One region of the Duganella dendranthematis genome, then DNA from elsewhere that is predicted to be linked to it. Evidence: predicted binding sites of a transcription regulator. Region 1 holds the regulator's gene; each other region holds the start of a gene.
What was found. The regulator FNR, encoded in region 1, switches genes on or off when oxygen is low (the NO sensors DNR and NnrR bind a similar motif). The targets are predictions, from matches to a motif close to TTGATNNNNATCAA.
Positions count from the first base shown of each region.

Region 1 (4,208 bases):
AGCGATAGCAGGGCGGGTGTGGTGCGGTTTCGCCTGCCCGCAAACGGTGTACACCGAAATCTTCCTGTGGATAGAACGCAAGATTGAAGGCAAGCGCAGCGCGCGTATCGCGCTGGACCGCCAACCGGCCTCGCTGCACAAGTTTGGCAAGAAGAGCGCCAAGCACGCCGCCTGGCTGGCGGTGGCGCTGTGGACCGGCTTTACCTTCGTCGGCTACTTCACGCCGATCAAATCGCTGATGGGCGAAGTGGTGACGCTGAGTTTCGGCCCATGGGAATGGTTCTGGGTGCTGTTCTACGCCTTCGCCACCTACGGCAACGCCGGCTGGATGCGCGAACAGGTGTGCAAATACATGTGCCCGTATGCGCGCTTCCAGAGCTCGATGTTCGACCGCGACACGCTGATCATCACTTACGATAGCGCACGCGGCGAACCACGCGCTCCACTATCGAAAAACGGCAACGGCAACCACGGCTCGTGCATCGATTGCTCACTCTGCGTGCAGGTCTGCCCGACCGGCATCGACATCCGCAATGGCCTGCAATACGAGTGCATCGGCTGCGCCTCCTGCATCGACGCCTGCAACACCGTGATGGACAAGACCGGCCAGGCGCGCGGTCTGGTCCGCTACAGCACCGAGCGGGCGATGGACGAACACCTGACGCCGACCGAGATCCGTCGCCGCACCACACGCACGCGGGTAAAAATCTACAGCGCCGTACTGGGCCTGATCGTCTTGGCCACCTGTAGCGCGCTGTACCTGCGCAAGCCGCTCAAGCTGGACGTGATCCGCGACCGTGGCTCGATGGGCCGCGAGGTGGAGGACGGCATGATCGAAAACGTCTACCGCCTGCAAATCATGAACACTTCCGAGCAAGCGCACGTGTACAAGATCAGCGCTGGCGGCCTGGACACGCTGAGCGTGGCCGACGCCGACACCGTGCGGGTCGCAGCCACCGAAACGCGTGGCTATCCGCTGCGGCTGCGCGTGGCGCATGGCGCCGGCCATACCGGCTCAAACAAGATCAACATCAGCCTGACCGCAGTCGACGACCCGTCGCTGCATGTGCAAGAATCCGCGGTCTTTATCGTGCCGCGCTAAGGAGAGATACCATGTCCAACGCCATTCTGAATATGCCTGTCACGCCGTGGTGGAAGCAGCGCTGGCCGTGGCTGCTGATGCTGGGCCCGGCCTCGGTGATGGTGGCCACCAGCTACACCGCCTGGCTGGCGATCAAGACGCCGGACGCGGTGGTGGTCGGCGATTACTACACGCAGGGCAAGGCCATTAACCAGGACTTGCGGCGCGACCGCGTGGCCGCACAACTGGGTTTGTCGATGACGCTGGGGTATGACGCCGCCACCGGCGCGCTGAGCGGCCGCATCAACCGCAACGACACCGGGCCGCTGATGCTGCACCTGTCGCACGCCACCCAGCCGGAGAAGGATCTGAAGCTGATGCTGGTGCCGGATACAGAAGGCCACTTCAGCGTGTCGTTGCCGATGCTGGAACGCAGCCGCTGGGTGGTGCTGGTGGAAGGTGGAAAACGCGAATGGCGCCTGGCCGGCGCCTGGGTGTGGCCGGCCAACCACGGCATCACGCTGCTGCCGGACTAAGCCCAAAACGAAAGGGTCTGACCCCGTACGGGGTCAGACCCTGGCCGCAGCGGTGTGCGGGGTGAGGCGGTGCCGTCTCAGCCGCAGGTTTCGGTGCCGGCGGTGATGGCTTTCAGCAGCGGCGGGTCGAGCAATTCGATCTCGCGGTTGCTGACGCGCAGCAGACCTTCCTTCTTGAACTTGGACAGCAGGCGCGAGATGCTTTCGATCGTCAGGCCCAGGTAATTGCCGATTTCCTCGCGCGACATGCGCAGCTGGAAAGTATTCGGCGAATAGCCGCGCGCCTCGTAGCGCGACGACAGATTGACCAGGAAGGCCGCAAACCGCTGGGTCGCCTGCATATTCCCCAACAAAAGCATCACACTTTGTTCACGTGTGATTTCCTGGCTCATCATGCGATGGAAATGGCGCAGCAGCGTCGGCATTTCCCCCAGCAGCGATTGCAGCGTGGCGAATGGAATCTCGCACACTTCGCTGTCTTCCAGCGCGACGGCGGTGCAATGATGCTCGTCGGCGCTGATGGCGTCCATGCCCAGCAGCTCGCCGGCCATCTGGAAACCGGTAATCTGTTCCGCCCCCTCGCGGTTGACCTGGTAGGTCTTGAAATGGCCGAGGCGGATCGCGTACAGGTTCTGGAATGGATCGCCGATGCGGAACAACGTACTGCCGCGCGCCACCTTTTTGCGGCGGCCGATGATCTGGTCGAGGCGCTCCATGTCGTTGTTGTCCAGCCCCATGGGCAAGCACAGCTGATGCATGCTGCACGACGCGCAGCTTGCCTTCAGCACCTCTATTGTCGCGCCGGGGATCACCAGCGAAGGAAGTTCTTTTATCATGCAGCTAGTGTAGCCCATCGCACTTGATTTAAGCCGCTATTCCGCAGTCATCCAATCAGGTATTCGCGCGCGGGAAGATAATTTGCTACGCTAGCGGCATGACTCTGCCCAAGCCTCCCACTCTCGATCAGCACCTGTGCTTTTTAATCTACAACACGTCATTGAAGATGACGCAGACTTACAAGCCGCTGCTCACCGCGCTGAACATGACCTATCCACAGTACCTGGTGATGGTGGTGCTGTGGGAGCAGGACGGCCTCGGCCTCAAGGACGTGGCGGAACGGCTGCAGCAGGACTCCGGCTCGGTAACGCCGGTGGTCAAGCGGCTGGAGGCGGAAGGCTACCTGACGCGCGACCGCGATCCCCGCGACGAACGCAACCGCGTGCTGAAACTGACCGCCGCCGGCCAGGCGCTGCGCGCCGCTGCGCTCAAGGTGAGCCAGGAGTTTGCCGCCGAATGCCAGGTCAGCCATGAGGAGGTGGCGACACTGATGACCACCCTGGGCAAATTAAACCGCAATCTCGGCGATTGAAGCATCCATCAACAAATAAATCCAAATTTAACTTGCGTGCGATTTTTTAGTGCGCTATATTTCACCTCAAGGAAACGCGCTATTCACCCCAGCGCGTTTTTAAAACCACAATACTTAGCGCGCTAACAGTTAGCGCATATAACTGAAAGGAAATATCATGAAACGTACCTTCATCGCTTCCGCCCTGCTGGCCGCTACCGCTTTCGCCCACGCTGCCGCCCCCGCCAACGACACCACCATCGTGCTGGTGCACGGCGCCTTCGCCGACGGTTCCAGCTGGAGCAAAGTGATCCCGATCCTGGAAGCCAAAGGCTACAAAGTGGTCGCCGTGCAAAACCCGCTGAGCTCGCTGGCCGACGACGTCGCCGCCACCCAGCGCGTGGTCGATGCGCAAACCGGTAAAGTGGTGCTGGTCGGTCACTCGTGGGGCGGCACGGTGATCACCCAGGCCGGCACCAGCGACAAGATCAAGGCACTAGTCTATGTGGCCGCGTTCGCGCCTTCGGAGGGGGAAGCCACTGCCAACCTGGGCAAAGACTACGCCGTGCCACCTGGCATCGCCACGCTGAAAGCCGACACCGGCGGCTACCTGTGGCTGCCAACCGAATCGGTGGCGCTGAACTTTGCGCCGGACGTGACGCCGGCCGAGAAAAAACTGATCGCCGCCACCCAGGGCCCGATCGCCGCCAAAGCTTTCGGCGACACCACCACCGTGGCGGCCTGGAAGAACAAGGCCAACTACTACATCGTCGCCAGCAAGGACCGCATGATTGCGCCGGAACTGGAACAGGCCTTCGCCAAGAAAATCAACGCCACCGTGACCACGCTGCCAACCAGCCATGTGCCGATGGTGTCGCAACCGGCCAAGGTCGCTGAAGTGATTATCGCCGCCGCCCAGCGTTAATCTGCTTGCAGTTTGAAAGCCTACAGGCGTGCCACGGCACGCCTGTTTTTCTTTCTTGCCAACGCCAGTCTTTGATAGGAGAATCCAATCAGCTCCTGCATTCATCAAGGTTGATATGAAGCCTCTCGGCATCAAGGCCAAAGTCGCGCTCGTTACCAGCATCACTTCGGTCCTGATGATCGGCCTCGTCACGCTGGTGCAGACCCAGCGCATGAAAGCGGATTACACGCGGGTGTTGTTCACCCAGCAGACGGCGTTGGTCAACCGCACCGCGCAGGAGCTCGACGACAAGCTGACCATGCTGCTCGATATCATCGC
Region 1 is NZ_CP051684.1:2,369,036-2,373,243, forward strand. It holds gene ccoG (cytochrome c oxidase accessory protein CcoG) at 1-1,102, shown strand, start outside; gene HH213_RS10890 (FixH family protein) at 1,114-1,617, shown strand; gene fnr (fumarate/nitrate reduction transcriptional regulator Fnr) at 1,695-2,453, opposite strand; gene HH213_RS10900 (MarR family winged helix-turn-helix transcriptional regulator) at 2,621-2,986, shown strand; gene HH213_RS10905 (alpha/beta fold hydrolase) at 3,144-3,890, shown strand; gene HH213_RS10910 (response regulator) at 4,006-4,208, shown strand, end outside.

Region 2 (4,208 bases), 2.9 Mb from region 1:
TTATACCGCTCCGAACAATCTGCAGAATCTGACTGCACTTCGCATTACGATCACCACCACTTATGGTCCGGGCCAGTCCATTACGCTGGAAGGCTACCGCACTCGTTTCGCGCCGGAGGCGAGATGATGCGGCTGCCTCGCAAACGCGATCACGGCTTTACGTTGGTGGAAGCGATCGTCGTCATCGTGCTGACGTCGATCCTGGCCGGCATCATGGTGCTGTTCATCCGCAATCCGGTGCAGAGCTATGTCGATAGCGCTGGCCGGGCGGAGCTGACCGATGTGGCGGAAATCGCATTGCGCCGGATGGCGCGGGAGATCCACGGCGCAGTTCCCAACAGCGTTAGGTTTACCACGTCGGGCAGCACCTCGTTCCTGGAGTTCATTCCCAGCAAGGCCGGCGGCCGCTATTTGTCCGAAGAGGATGGTGCGGACACGACGCAGCAGCCGCATCCGGCGCTGAGCTTTACCGATGCAAACGCCAAAACATTTGAGGTGATCGGCCCTATGCCCCAGGCGCCTTACGCACTGGTGCAGAATGACATTGTCATCATCAGCAACTTTGGCACAGGCTTTACTGATGGTGATGCCTATGCCAATAACGCCAGTAATCGCACGACTGTTAGTCAGATTAACGGAAAGGTGATCACACTTGCCAGCAATCCGTTTGCCGCCCGCGTCAATCCGTCACCGAGCAAGCGTTTCATCGTCGCCGGTACGCCGGTGACCTTCGCTTGCGTGAACGATCCCAGTGGCAAGGGTGTGTTGCGGCGGTATTGGGGCTATGGCTTTATGGCGACACAGGGGGATCCAGCTGCGACTGCGCAAATGGCGCTGTTGGCGGACAACGTGGTGGGTTGCAATTTCTCCGTCCAGGCGACGGCCAACCGACAGACTGCGCTGGTCGGCCTTGCCATTGCATTGGCGCGTGCTAAACCCGGCGCCGCCAATGGCTTCGAGACAGTCACCCTAGCTCAGCAAATTCACGTGGATAACACGCCATGAGACAACCCATATTCCTACGCCGGAGATCCGCCGGCATCGCCATCGTGACGGCGATTTTCCTGTTGGTAGTGGTAGCTGGACTTGCGGTTGCGATCGTCTCGCTGACGACCACGCAAGAAGACGCGTCGGGCAAGGATTTGCAAGGCATGCGCGCCTATCAGGCAGCGCGCGCTGGCATTGAGTGGGCGTTGTATAGAGGCCTGCAATCGGGGCTGACGCCGCCGCAGCCGGCCACCTCCCTGGTGTGCGGTTCGCAAAATAACGTGGCGATGCCGGCTGGGAATACGCTGTCTTCGTTCACAGTGACGGTGCTGGTTATTTGCGACGGACAGGTCAGCGGCATCGCAGGCAAGGACGCCAACGATCCCACGGCGTACCACGTCCTGATCAGGTCGATCGCATGCAATCAGCCCGTCAACGGCGTCTGTCTGAACACGGTGCCGGGGCCGGATTATGTGCAGCGCGAGATCCGGGCGCAGCTTTAATGCTGGATCTGTGCGGAAATGTGGCTGTTTTTGCAGAAGTGTTGCCAATTTGGGCATAAACTTTCCGGTAAGTTGAATATAATCAAGCATCTAGCGCGTAAACCTCGACTGAGATATGGGTTTCTTTAAAAGAGCGAAAAAAACCGATGGCTGGCTGACTGTCACTTTCTTGAGGGACGGCGTCTGCGCGGGCCGCGTGCAGCGCGTGCGCGACGCCAAGGCGGTTGTCGAGGTGGCGGCGTTCTATCCGGCCGACAGCAGTTTTTCGCCGGAAGCGCTGGAGCGCTTGAACAAGGATCAGAAGGCCGGCAGCTATCGCTGCGGCACCATGCTCAGCGGCGGCGAGTACCAGTTGCTGACGGTCGACGCCCCCAACGTGCCGCAGGACGAATTGAAAACCGCCGTGCGCTGGCGCTTGAAGGATATGCTCGATTTCCATATCGACGACGCCACCATCGATGTACTGGACATCCCGGTCGATAGCGCCGCCGCCTCGCGCGGGCATTCGATGTTTGCCATCGCCGCGCGCAATACGGTGATCCAGTCGCGCCAGGCCTTGTTCAGCGAAGCCAAACTGGACCTGACGGTGATTGATATTCCCGAGATGGCGCAACGGAACATCTCGGCGCTGCTGGAAACCGACAACCGCGGCCTGGCCATGCTGTCGTTCGACGCCGATGGCGGCCTGCTGACGATTACCTACAAGGGCGAACTGTACCTGTCGCGCCGCATCGATGTGACGCTGGATCATCTGCTGGAGCAGGATTCGATGCGCCAGCAAATCCACTTCGACAAGATCACGCTGGAATTGCAGCGTTCGCTGGATCACTTCGACCGCCAGTTCTCGTTTGTGAACGTGCTCAAGCTGCTGCTGGCGCCGACCGGGGCCGAGGGTTTGCACGAGCACTTAACCGGCAATCTGTACATGCCGGTGGAGGCGATGGACCTGGGCGATGTGTTCGACCTCAGCAAGGCGCCGGAATTGCTGGACGTCGCGCAGCAGCGGCGTTTCTTCTTGCCCCTGGGCGCGGCCCTGCGGCATGAGGAGGTGCGGCTGTGAGCCAGCAGATTAATCTGTTCAACCCGATCTTCCTCAAGCAGAAGAAGATTTTCACCGCCTTGCCGATGGCCGAGGCGCTGGGCATCGTCGTCGCCGGCGCGCTGCTGTTGAACTGGTATGCGGCACAGCGGGTGGCCGACTTGCAGCGCGAAGCCGATGAGGGCAAGGCCATGCTGGCCGCACGGGAACAGCGTTTGGTCAAGGCCAATGTGCAATTTGCGCCGCGCTCCAGCGATCCCAAGCTGGCGGCCGAGCTGGCCGATGCGCAGGCGGAGTTGAAGGCGCTGCATGATGTGTCGTCGGTGCTGCAAGGCGGCGCGCTGGGCAATACCAATGGCTATGCCGAATATTTCCGCGCGTTCTCGCGCCAGAACGTCAGCGGCCTGTGGCTGCCCGGCGTGACCATCGGCGCTGCCGGCAACGATATCGGCGTGCAAGGCAGGGCCATGCAGGCGACCTTGATTCCCAACTATATCGCCCGTCTTACCGCTGAGCGCGTCATGCATGGCAAGACCTTCGCCAGCCTGGATATCGCCCGGCCGGATGCGGTGGCGCCGGCACCGGCGGCTATGCCTGTAACTGCGGCACCAGCCGCGCCGGTGACATCGCCGTTCGTGGAGTTCAGCCTGCAATCGACTGCCGTGCAGGAGGCCGCCAAATGAAACAGCAGCTGTTGCAACAATGGATTAAGCTGAGCACCAGGCTGGACGCGATGACGCTGCGCGAACGCGCGATGGTGTTTACGGCCGTGGTGGCGGGCATCCTGTTCCTGATCTACACGGTGTCGGCCGAGCCGCTGCTTAAGAAGCAGAGCGCGCTGCAATTGCAGATCAAGCAACAGCAAAACCAGATCACCGGCATCGACCAGGAAATCGTCGCCAAGGCGCAGGGCTTCAAGGTCGATCCGGACGCCGCCACGCGTGAGCAACTGAATACGGTGCGGCGCGACATCGACGCCACCAGCAACAGCCTGATGGCGGTGCAAAAAGGCCTGGTGGCGCCGGACAAGATCGCGCCACTGCTGGAGCAGCTGTTGCGCGGCAACGGCCGGCTGAAACTGATTTCGCTCAAGACCTTGCCGGTGACCGGCCTGAACGAAGCTGCCAAGCCTGCGGCGGCACAAACGCCAGTGCCCGCGCCGACCCCGGCCGGCCAGCCGGCGCCCGCCAAGCCGCGTGAGCTGCTGTATCGCCACGGCGTGGAAATCGTTGTGCAGGGAAGTTACCTGGATATGGTCAACTATATGGCGGCGCTGGAGTCATTGCCGGTGCAACTGTTCTGGGGCAAGGCTAACCTGGACGCCCAGCAATACCCGAACTCGCGCCTGACGCTGACGCTGTACACGCTGAGCCTGGATCAGAAATGGATGAAACTATGAACCGCCTGCTGATGCTGTGCGCCGGTGTGCTGCTGAGCGCCGCCGCCGGCGCGCAAACGCTGGCCGACCCGACCCAGCCGCCGCCGGAGTCGCGCCTGTTGCCGGCCGGTGCGGACATGGCGCCGGTGTATAGCGGCCCGCAGCTGCAATCGGTGCTGATCGGATCGCACGGCCGGCAGGTGGCGGTGATTGACGGCCAGACCATCCGCAAGGGTGAGAAGTTCAACGGCGCCACGTTGGTCCAGGTCAATAAGAATTCTGTCGTGCTGCAAAGCGGCCG
Region 2 is NZ_CP051684.1:5,235,918-5,240,125, forward strand. It holds gene HH213_RS24065 (type II secretion system protein) at 1-127, shown strand, start outside; gene HH213_RS24070 (PulJ/GspJ family protein) at 124-1,005, shown strand; gene HH213_RS24075 (pilus assembly PilX family protein) at 1,002-1,490, shown strand; gene HH213_RS24080 (agglutinin biogenesis protein MshI) at 1,660-2,550, shown strand; gene HH213_RS24085 (hypothetical protein) at 2,547-3,212, shown strand; gene HH213_RS24090 (hypothetical protein) at 3,209-3,928, shown strand; gene HH213_RS24095 (MSHA biogenesis protein MshK) at 3,913-4,208, shown strand, end outside.
Region 2: a site for FNR is predicted at 1,563-1,576, ahead of HH213_RS24080 (agglutinin biogenesis protein MshI). Genes of this name have one in related genera too.

Region 3 (4,208 bases), 2.4 Mb from region 1:
TCAGCGTCGGCCGGCCTTGATCTTGCGCGCGGGGGCTGCCTTTGGCGCGTGTTCGGCGGCGGCGCCGAACAGCGCCTCCACCATCGGATCGCGGCGGATGCACAGCTTCTTGGCGCGGGTGGGGTAGGTGGTGTCATCGATCAGGCGGTGCACGCGTGCACCTTCGCGGTTAACGGTCACGCTCAAGGTCGGGCCGTCGTAGTATTCCTGTGCCATTTCCAGTTCCATCTTGATTGTCTTTCGATGATTAAGCAGTCATGTAAACGCTGGACCGGCGCACCACTTGCCGGGGCGGCGGCGCTGCAATGACTGGCTGTTCCAGCGCCGGCGGTTCAGTGATTTTGAGGATGTGCCGGCGTGCCTGCGCCGCGCAGCCCGCGTACAGGGCGACATAGGTCTGGTAGGCGGCCATCGCCGGCCACTCTGGCGGCAGCAGTTCCTGTGGCAGCAGCGGATCGCTGCGGCGGCTATGCTGGTAGCCGTGGCTGACAAGCAGCCGCACCATGTAGGCTTGCTGGTCGGTGAGGGCGCCGCGCTTGCCCAGCATCGCGCGCAAAGGCGTAAAGCGCTGCTGAAATTCTTCGTACAATTCCTTCGGCGTCTCCAGATCCCAGTCCATCTTGCCGAACAGCGGTTGGCGCACGGCCGCCGCCAGCTGGCTGCCGTTCACCTCAAACAGCGCCAGGCCGTGGTCTTCGCCGGACTGCACGCCGCGCGCGTAGGACGCCGGTCGCGCCATGATGTTCGGCGCCAGCACGCAGTAGTCCAGTTCCAGCAGCTGCTTGCGCGCGGTGGCGTAGCGCGCGGCGCTGAAGCCGCCCGTGTGTACCAGCATGCTCCAGTCTTCGCCGAAGCTACGCGCGGCAGGCGTGTTGAGACGCTGGCGCGCGGCCTGGATGGCGGCCGCCGTCGATGGCGTCAACATGCACAGGCTGCGGCGACCGTGGCGTTCGATCTTGATCAATTTGCTCTCGGCGAGGCGGAACAGGGCGGTGCGGATGGTGCGCTCCTGGAAGCCGAGCGGCTCGATCAAGGCGATCACGCTGCCCAGCCATTGGGTTTTCTGACCGAAAGCCTGCGCTTCGCTGAACATCAATTTCAGCAGGGTGCTGAGGCGCGGCTTGGCCTGGCGCAGCACGGCCTCGATATGGAATTGGCTGTTCATGCGACGCTCCATGCGTTTTGTTCGAGATTCTCCATGCTGGCCAGGACTTCATCGGCCTGCTGCGCCAGCACGAAGTCGGCCTGCGGATACAGGATGCCTTCTTCTTTCAGGCTGTGTTGGCGCATCAGGAGGCGCAGCATGTCGGCTTGGTCGAAGAAGGCGTCGCAGTCGTGGCGGGCGATGGCGGTTTTCATCTGGTTCAGCATCTCGCGCATGCGGCGGTGCTCGGCGCGCATCACCACCGTGGGGCCGTAGCCGTTGCCCAAGGCGTGACCCAGGCGCGGGAACAGCACGCGTTCTTCTTTATCCAGGTGGAGGCCGAACATGGTCAGGAAACTGCTGAATTGAGCAGTGGCGGCGTCCCAGTGGTGCAGGATGACTTCCGATTCCGCCAGGGCGTATTGATCGTCGCAACGGCGATGATCGTGATCGAGATAGGTGGCGATCTTTTGCATCTTGTTTGTCCTTCATTAAGCGTGCGCACATTGTCCCACCCGATAAAGGTCAAATTCTTTGATTCACATCAAGGATTTCCGGGATCACGAGGCGATACAGTTCGTCCGCCCCTGTTAGCTATCAAAACCTTATGAATCCATCTGAATCTCCTCCCATCGAGCTGGTATGCCCGGCGGGCAGCCTGCCGGCGCTAAAGAACGCCATCGATCTGGGCGCCGACTGCGTCTACCTCGGTTTTCGCGACGCCACCAACGCCCGCAACTTCGCCGGCCTGAATTTCGACGATGCGGCCATCAGCACCGGCATCGGTTACGCTCATGACCACGGCCGCAAGGTGCTGCTGGCGTTGAATACCTATCCGCAGCCGCACAACACCGCGTTGTGGCAAATCGCCATCGACCGCGCCGCCAACGCCGGCGTGGATGCGGTCATCCTGGCCGATCCGGGACTGATGCGCTATGCCGCCGACCGTTATCCGAACCTGCGCCTGCACCTGTCGGTGCAAGGCTCGGCCACCAATGCGGAAGCCATCAACTTCTACCAGAAGCAGTTTGGCGTGGCGCGCGCGGTGCTGCCGCGCGTGCTGTCGCTGGCGCAGGTGGAGCACGTGGTGAAAAACACTTCGGTGGAAATCGAAGTGTTCGGCTTTGGCAGCCTGTGCGTGATGGTGGAGGGCCGCTGCCAGCTGTCTTCCTATGTGACGGGCGAATCGCCAAATACCCACGGCGTCTGCTCGCCGGCCAGGGCGGTGCGCTGGCAGCAGAATCCGCGCGGCCTGGAGTCGCGTCTGAACGGTGTGATGATCGACCGCTATACGCCGCAGGAAAACGCCAGCTATCCCACGCTGTGCAAGGGGCGCTTTGAGGTAGAGGACGAAACCTATTACGCCATCGAGGAGCCAACCAGCCTGAATACGCTGGAGCTGCTGCCGCAGCTGCTGGAGATGGGCGTGCGTGCAGTGAAGATCGAAGGCCGCCAGCGCAGCCCGGCCTACGTGTCGCAGGTGACGCGTGTCTGGCGCGCGGCGCTGGACGACTGCCTGCGCAATGCGGCGCGCTACTCGGTCAAGCCAGCCTGGATGGCGGAACTGAATACGCTGGCGGAAGGCCAGCAGCACACACTGGGCGCGTATCACCGCGCGTGGAAATAACAACGGAGACGTCATGCTGAAACTCGCCCTCGGGCCGCTGCTGTATTACTGGCCGCGCGCCAAAGTCATGGAATTTTATGAAGAAATCTCGGACAGCCCGGTGGATATCGTCTACCTCGGCGAAACTGTGTGTTCGCGCCGCCACGAACTGCGCGCCGCCGACTGGTTGGCCGTGGCCGAGCTACTGCAAGGCTGTGGCAAGGAAGTGGTGATGTCGACGCTGGCGCTGATCGAATCCAGCGCGGACGTCGGCGCGCAGCGCAAGCTGGTGGCCAATGGCCGCTTCCAGGTAGAGGCCAACGACATGGGGGCAGTGCAGATGCTGAGCGGCCAACCGTTCGTCGCCGGCCCGCATCTCAACGTCTACAACCCGCCGACGCTGGCGCTGCTGCACGAACTTGGCGCCAGGCGCTGGGTCATGCCGCTGGAGATGGGCCGTGCGGGACTGGCGCACATGCAGCGCGAACGGCCGCAGGGGATGGAGACAGAGGTATTCGCCTTCGGCCGCATGCCGCTGGCGTTTTCGGCGCGCTGCTTCACGGCGCGCAACCGCAATCTGCCGAAGGACGACTGCCGCTTCAGCTGCATCGATCATCCCGATGGCCTGATGATGCAGACGCGCGAAAAGCAGCCGTTCCTGGTCCTGAACGGCATCCAGAGCCAGTCCGCACTGGTGTACAACCTGGCGGCGGAGATCGTGCAGATGGCGGAGCTGGGCGTGGATGTGGCGCGACTCAACCCCCAGTCAACCCATATGAAACAGATCATCGCCGCATTTGACGCCGCGCGCACCGGTGCGCTGGCCCCGCGCAAAGCCGTCGACATCATCTCGCCGCTGCTGCCGGCCGAGGCCTGCAACGGCTACTGGTACGGCAAGCCCGGACTTGAATACAACATGGAGAGCACAGCATGAACCCAGTCGCAACTAACCATTACAGCGCCGTCCAGCCGTTGCCTGCCTTGCTGGCGACGCTGGGCCAGCGCCTGCCGGCCTTTCCGGGATCGCTACTGTGCGTGGCCGCATTGAACCTGGTGGTCAAGCCACATCTGCCGGACGATGTACGCGCTGGCCTAGCGGGGCATCACCTGCGGGTGCGCGTCAGCGACGCTGGCGTGGCGTTCGACTTCACCTGGCGCGGCGACGGTTTCGCGGCGCTGAAGCGCAACGGCGCGCCAGACCTGGAAATCGGCGCCTGCGCGCGCGACTTCGTGGCGCTGGCCAAACGCGAGCAGGACCCGGACACGCTGTTCTTCTCGCGCCGCCTGTCGATGGAAGGTGACACTGAGCTCGGCCTGCTGGTGAAGAACACGCTGGATGCGATGGAGCTGCCGGTGACGGAACTGGGCCGCCAGGCCCTCAAGCGCTTGTTCCGCCAATAGCCGCCCCGCGCGCCGTGCTGCACCGGCTGGATGTCTAGCGCGGACTGGCGCGCTGCT
Region 3 is NZ_CP051684.1:6,507,972-6,512,179, reverse strand. It holds gene HH213_RS29715 (hypothetical protein) at 1-228, opposite strand; gene HH213_RS29710 (PaaX family transcriptional regulator C-terminal domain-containing protein) at 248-1,165, opposite strand; gene HH213_RS29705 (hemerythrin domain-containing protein) at 1,162-1,620, opposite strand; gene ubiU (ubiquinone anaerobic biosynthesis protein UbiU) at 1,752-2,771, shown strand; gene ubiV (ubiquinone anaerobic biosynthesis protein UbiV) at 2,785-3,684, shown strand; gene ubiT (ubiquinone anaerobic biosynthesis accessory factor UbiT) at 3,681-4,151, shown strand; gene HH213_RS29685 (c-type cytochrome) at 4,186-4,208, opposite strand, start outside.
Region 3: a site for FNR is predicted at 1,679-1,692, ahead of ubiU (ubiquinone anaerobic biosynthesis protein UbiU). Genes of this name have one in related genera too.

Region 4 (4,208 bases), 3.1 Mb from region 1:
TGGCGGCCTTGGTATTGCCGTGGTTTCAGGTACACCTGGCGACGGCCGATACGGCGTTGGCGGTGGCGTTGCAGATGGCCGGGCGGGCCCAGGAAGCGTCCGCCGAACCCGCACGGCGGCCTGCTGGGGTCTGACCCCGGATGGGGTCAGACCCCGTACTTCCGGGGTTGCCAGCGCCGCTCAATCCAGCGCCAACGGTGCGCCGGCCGCCACCATTTCCACGTCCCGCAATCCCGGCAGCGTGTACGCGCGCTGGCCCATCGTCAGCCAGCCGCGCCGCCGCAACGCGCTCAAACAGCGGCTGACGGTGGAGGACGTCAAGCCCAGATAATCCGCAATATCCTGGCGCGACATCGGCAACGTCGCGCGTGCGACGCCTTGTGTCTGCTCCAGCCGATGCAGCAGGAATTGCGCCACCCGCTGTATCGCCGACGTGCTGCGCAACATGGCAGCGTGCTGCTGGTGGCGCGCAATCGTCCCGCTCAACAGCTGCCCAAACGCCTCGGCGCTGCGCGGCTGCCTGTCCAGCAACGCGGTCAGCATCGTGTACGGCACGGTGGCGATCTCGCAATCGGTCAGCGCCACCGCGCCGGCATGACGCTGGTGTTCATTCAGTGACTCCAGTCCCACCCACGCCCCCGGCCCCAGAAATTCGATAATATGCTGTCCGCCTTCCCGCCCGTGCTGGTACAGCTTGATGTCGCCCTTGCGGATAATGTACAGGTGCTGGTCCACCGCATCCGAGACGCGGAACAGGTGCTCGCCGCCATGCAGGCGGATGCAGCGCTGTTCCATGCAGGGTTCATTGCGTTCGGCGTCTTCCGGCAGCTCGTCCAGGCACAGCACATTGAGCGGACAGCCACTGCAGCGGCGCAGACTGTCCGCCAGCGCCGGCGTCACCAGGCGAAGTCGATGGCTCATGCGGCGCTTTCCACGCCGGCCGCCGCACGTTGCAGCGCGTCCGGATCGAGCAAGGTCAGGTCGCGCCGCTGCAGCTGCACCAGCCCCTGGCGTCGAAACTGATCCAGCAACCTGCTCACGCACTCGGCGCTGACACCGATGTAGCTGGCAATATCGCAGCGCGACATCGGTAGCCGGAAGCGCAGCGCCGAATAGCCGTTGCTGCGGTGCGCCTGTGACAGCCTCAACATCAGATCGGCCATGCGCTGGCGCGAATGGGTGTGGTGCAGCAGCAGCGTGGCGTGCTGGGCGCGGCGGATTTCCCCGGCCAGTAGCGCGTGCAGTCCCAGTCGCTGCATCGGCTGGCGGCGACCACGAAAAGCCTGGCGATCCCAGTCGATAACGCACACTTCGCTGTCCTCCAGCGCCACCGCCGAGGCGTTATGACCGGCCGCGCCCAGCGTGTTCAGGCCGAGGAATTCCGGCGCCATGGCAAAGCCGGTCACCTGTTCCTCGCCGCCGGCGCGCGTCATCACCATTTTAAAACTCCCGGAACGGATGCTGTAGATTCGGTTGCCCGGCGACTCGCCGGCACGATACAGGCTGTCGTGCCGGCGCACGCGCAGGCGATGGCCGGCGATCTGGTCGGCGTCGGCCGTGCCTTCGCACAGCGGCAGGTGGACACAACGTTCACAATTGCTGCGGTAACTATCAATACGCATTGCCCGACCTCGATTAATGCGCCATCAGCACGGGCAGCGTCATCGATTGCAGCACGCGCCGGGTGACGCCGCCCAGCACGATTTCGCGCCAGCGCTGGTGGCCGTAGGCGCCCATCACCAGCAGGTCGGCGCCGATGTCCGCCGCCAACGACAGCAGGGCGTTGCCGATGTCCAGCCCGGATGGCGCATGCTGCTGGGCCACTTCGACCTTGACGCCATGGCGTGCCAGGTAGAGGGCGATGTCGGCGCCTGGTTGCTCGCCGTGGGCGCCATCGTTGCCGTCGGCATTAAACACCGCCAGCGTCACGCGCTTGCTCTGGCGCAGCAGCGGCAGCGCATCGGTGACGGCGCGGGTAGCGGCGCGGCTGCCATCCCAGGCCACCAGCGCGTGCTGGTCGATGTGGCTGTAGCGGCCGGCATACGGCACCAGCAGCACCGGGCGGCCGCCGTGCAACGCCAGGTGTTCCGGCAGCGTACGCAGCAGGTCGGGGCCGTTCAGGTTGGGATCATTCTGGCTCAGCACCAGCAGGTCGGTATAACGGGCTTGCAGCACCAGGCCGGTTTCGGCGTCGTCGTCGCTGATGCGGCGCTCATAGCTGTTACCGGCGCTGTCGGCGTGGGCGACAAAGCCCGCCAGCGCCTGTTCCGCATTACCGGTGACGGACTGGATGTCTTCCGCCGACAGCAGTACGCCGCCGTAGGCGAACGCGGCGTTACGGTAAATCTCCACCGCCAGGCCGGTGAAGGCGGCGCCGACCAGGTGGGCGTCGTGGCTGAGGGCGACCTGGCTGGCCAGTGCGTAGCGTTGCGCGGCGTGGGGCGACAAGTCGGCGTGAACCAGAATGTTTTTGTAAGACATGATGAGCTCCTTGTGATGACCGTTATCAGGCTATCAAAGCTCATCGACAAATTTTATGATCTGGATCAAATTTCCCCGGATAAATTATTGCGCTGTCCGGTTGACGGGCGGTTTAAAGGCGCGATAGCAGCACGCCATTCAGGCTGACGATCAGCGCCATCATGCCCCACGCCAGCCAGGCGACCGGGCGTGGCGTGGCGAACCGTCCCATGATGTCGGGCGAGCTGGTGTAGCGGATCAGCGGCCACATGGCGAACGGCAGTTGCAAGCTGAGGATCACCTGGCTGAGGATCAGCAGGCTGGTCACGCCCTGGTCGCCGTAGACGATGGTGACGAACAGCGCCGGCACAATCGCCACCGCGCGCGTGATCAACCGACGCGCCCATGGCGGAAGGCGTAGTTGGACAAAACCTTCCATGACGATCTGGCCGGCCAGCGTGGCCGTGACCGAGGAGCTGAGGCCGGCCGCCAGTAGCGCCACGCCGAACAGGATGCTGGCCAGCGCGGCACCGGTCAGTGGTCCAAGCAGTTTGTAGGCTTGTTCCAGGTCCGCCACTTCGGCGTGGCCGCTGGTGTGGAACACCGCTGCCGAGGTAATCAGAATAGCGGCGTTGACCAGGAAGGCCAGGCCCAGCGCCACCACGATGTCGGCCGAGGCGAACGAGATGGCCTTGTGCTTGCCGTCCTCGCTGGTGCTGAAACTGCGCGTCTGCACGGTGGACGAATGCAGGTACAGGTTATGTGGCATGACGGTGGCGCCGATGATGCCGATGGCCAGATACAGCATGCCGGGATCGGTGACGGTTTGCGTGGTGGGGATGAAGCCTGCGGCCACCGCGCGCCATTCCGGCTGCGCGAGTAGCAGGTTGATGGCGAAGCACAGGAAAATCACGCCCAGCAGCGCCATGACAAAGGCTTCCAGATAGCGGAAGCCGCGCTGCTGCAGCCACAGAATGGCCAGCACGTCGAGCGCGGTCAGTATCACGCCGTAAGTCAGCGGTATCCCGAACAGCAGTTTGAGGGCGATGGCGGTGCCGATGACTTCCGCCAGGTCGCAGGCGCAGATGGCGACCTCGCACATCAGCCATTGCGCCACCGCCGAGCGGCGCGACGAGTGCATGCGACACAGCTGCGCCAGATCCGCCTGCGCCACGATGCCAAGCCGCGCCGACAGGATCTGCAACAGCATCGCCATGCAGCTGGACAGGCCGATGATCCATAGCAGGGAATAGCCGTAGGCGGCGCCGCCGGCAAGGTCGGTGGCCCAGTTGCCGGGGTCCATATAGCCGACCGCCACCAGGTAGCCGGGACCGGCGAAGCTGAGGAAGCGGCGCCACCATGGGCCGTGGCCGAGCACCGGCACGCTGCGCTGGCTGTTGGCGCCAGCAGCCGTCGGCTCAAGCGGGGTGGATAAAACGGGTGGCGCCATCGGGACTCCTTTGCGGCCGCCGTCGGCCTGCGGGTCTGCTGCGTTTCGGCGGCATTACTGCTGGGGTTTGCGTGGCGGCGGTGGCTGGCTACGTCCTGAGATGCAATGGTACGATATTTTCTGCGTGCCGCGTCAGATTCCGGCAGCAGCGGCCGCGCGGGCGCTTTCGGCGTAGCGTAGCAGCGTATCGCCAAAGCCGCCGCGCGCCTTGGCGTCGCAGCGCGCGCTGGTGGTCACGCGCGGCGCCGCGCTCCAGGCGAAGCGGGCGCCGGAGCGCTCCAGCGCCGTCACCAGCGCC
Region 4 is NZ_CP051684.1:5,794,851-5,799,058, reverse strand. It holds gene HH213_RS26535 (bacteriohemerythrin) at 1-134, shown strand, start outside; gene HH213_RS26530 (Crp/Fnr family transcriptional regulator) at 181-921, opposite strand; gene HH213_RS26525 (Crp/Fnr family transcriptional regulator) at 918-1,622, opposite strand; gene HH213_RS26520 (universal stress protein) at 1,636-2,481, opposite strand; gene HH213_RS26515 (Nramp family divalent metal transporter) at 2,594-3,910, opposite strand; gene HH213_RS26510 (glycosyltransferase family 2 protein) at 4,043-4,208, opposite strand, start outside.
Region 4: a site for FNR is predicted at 2,537-2,550, ahead of HH213_RS26520 (universal stress protein). Genes of this name have one in related genera too.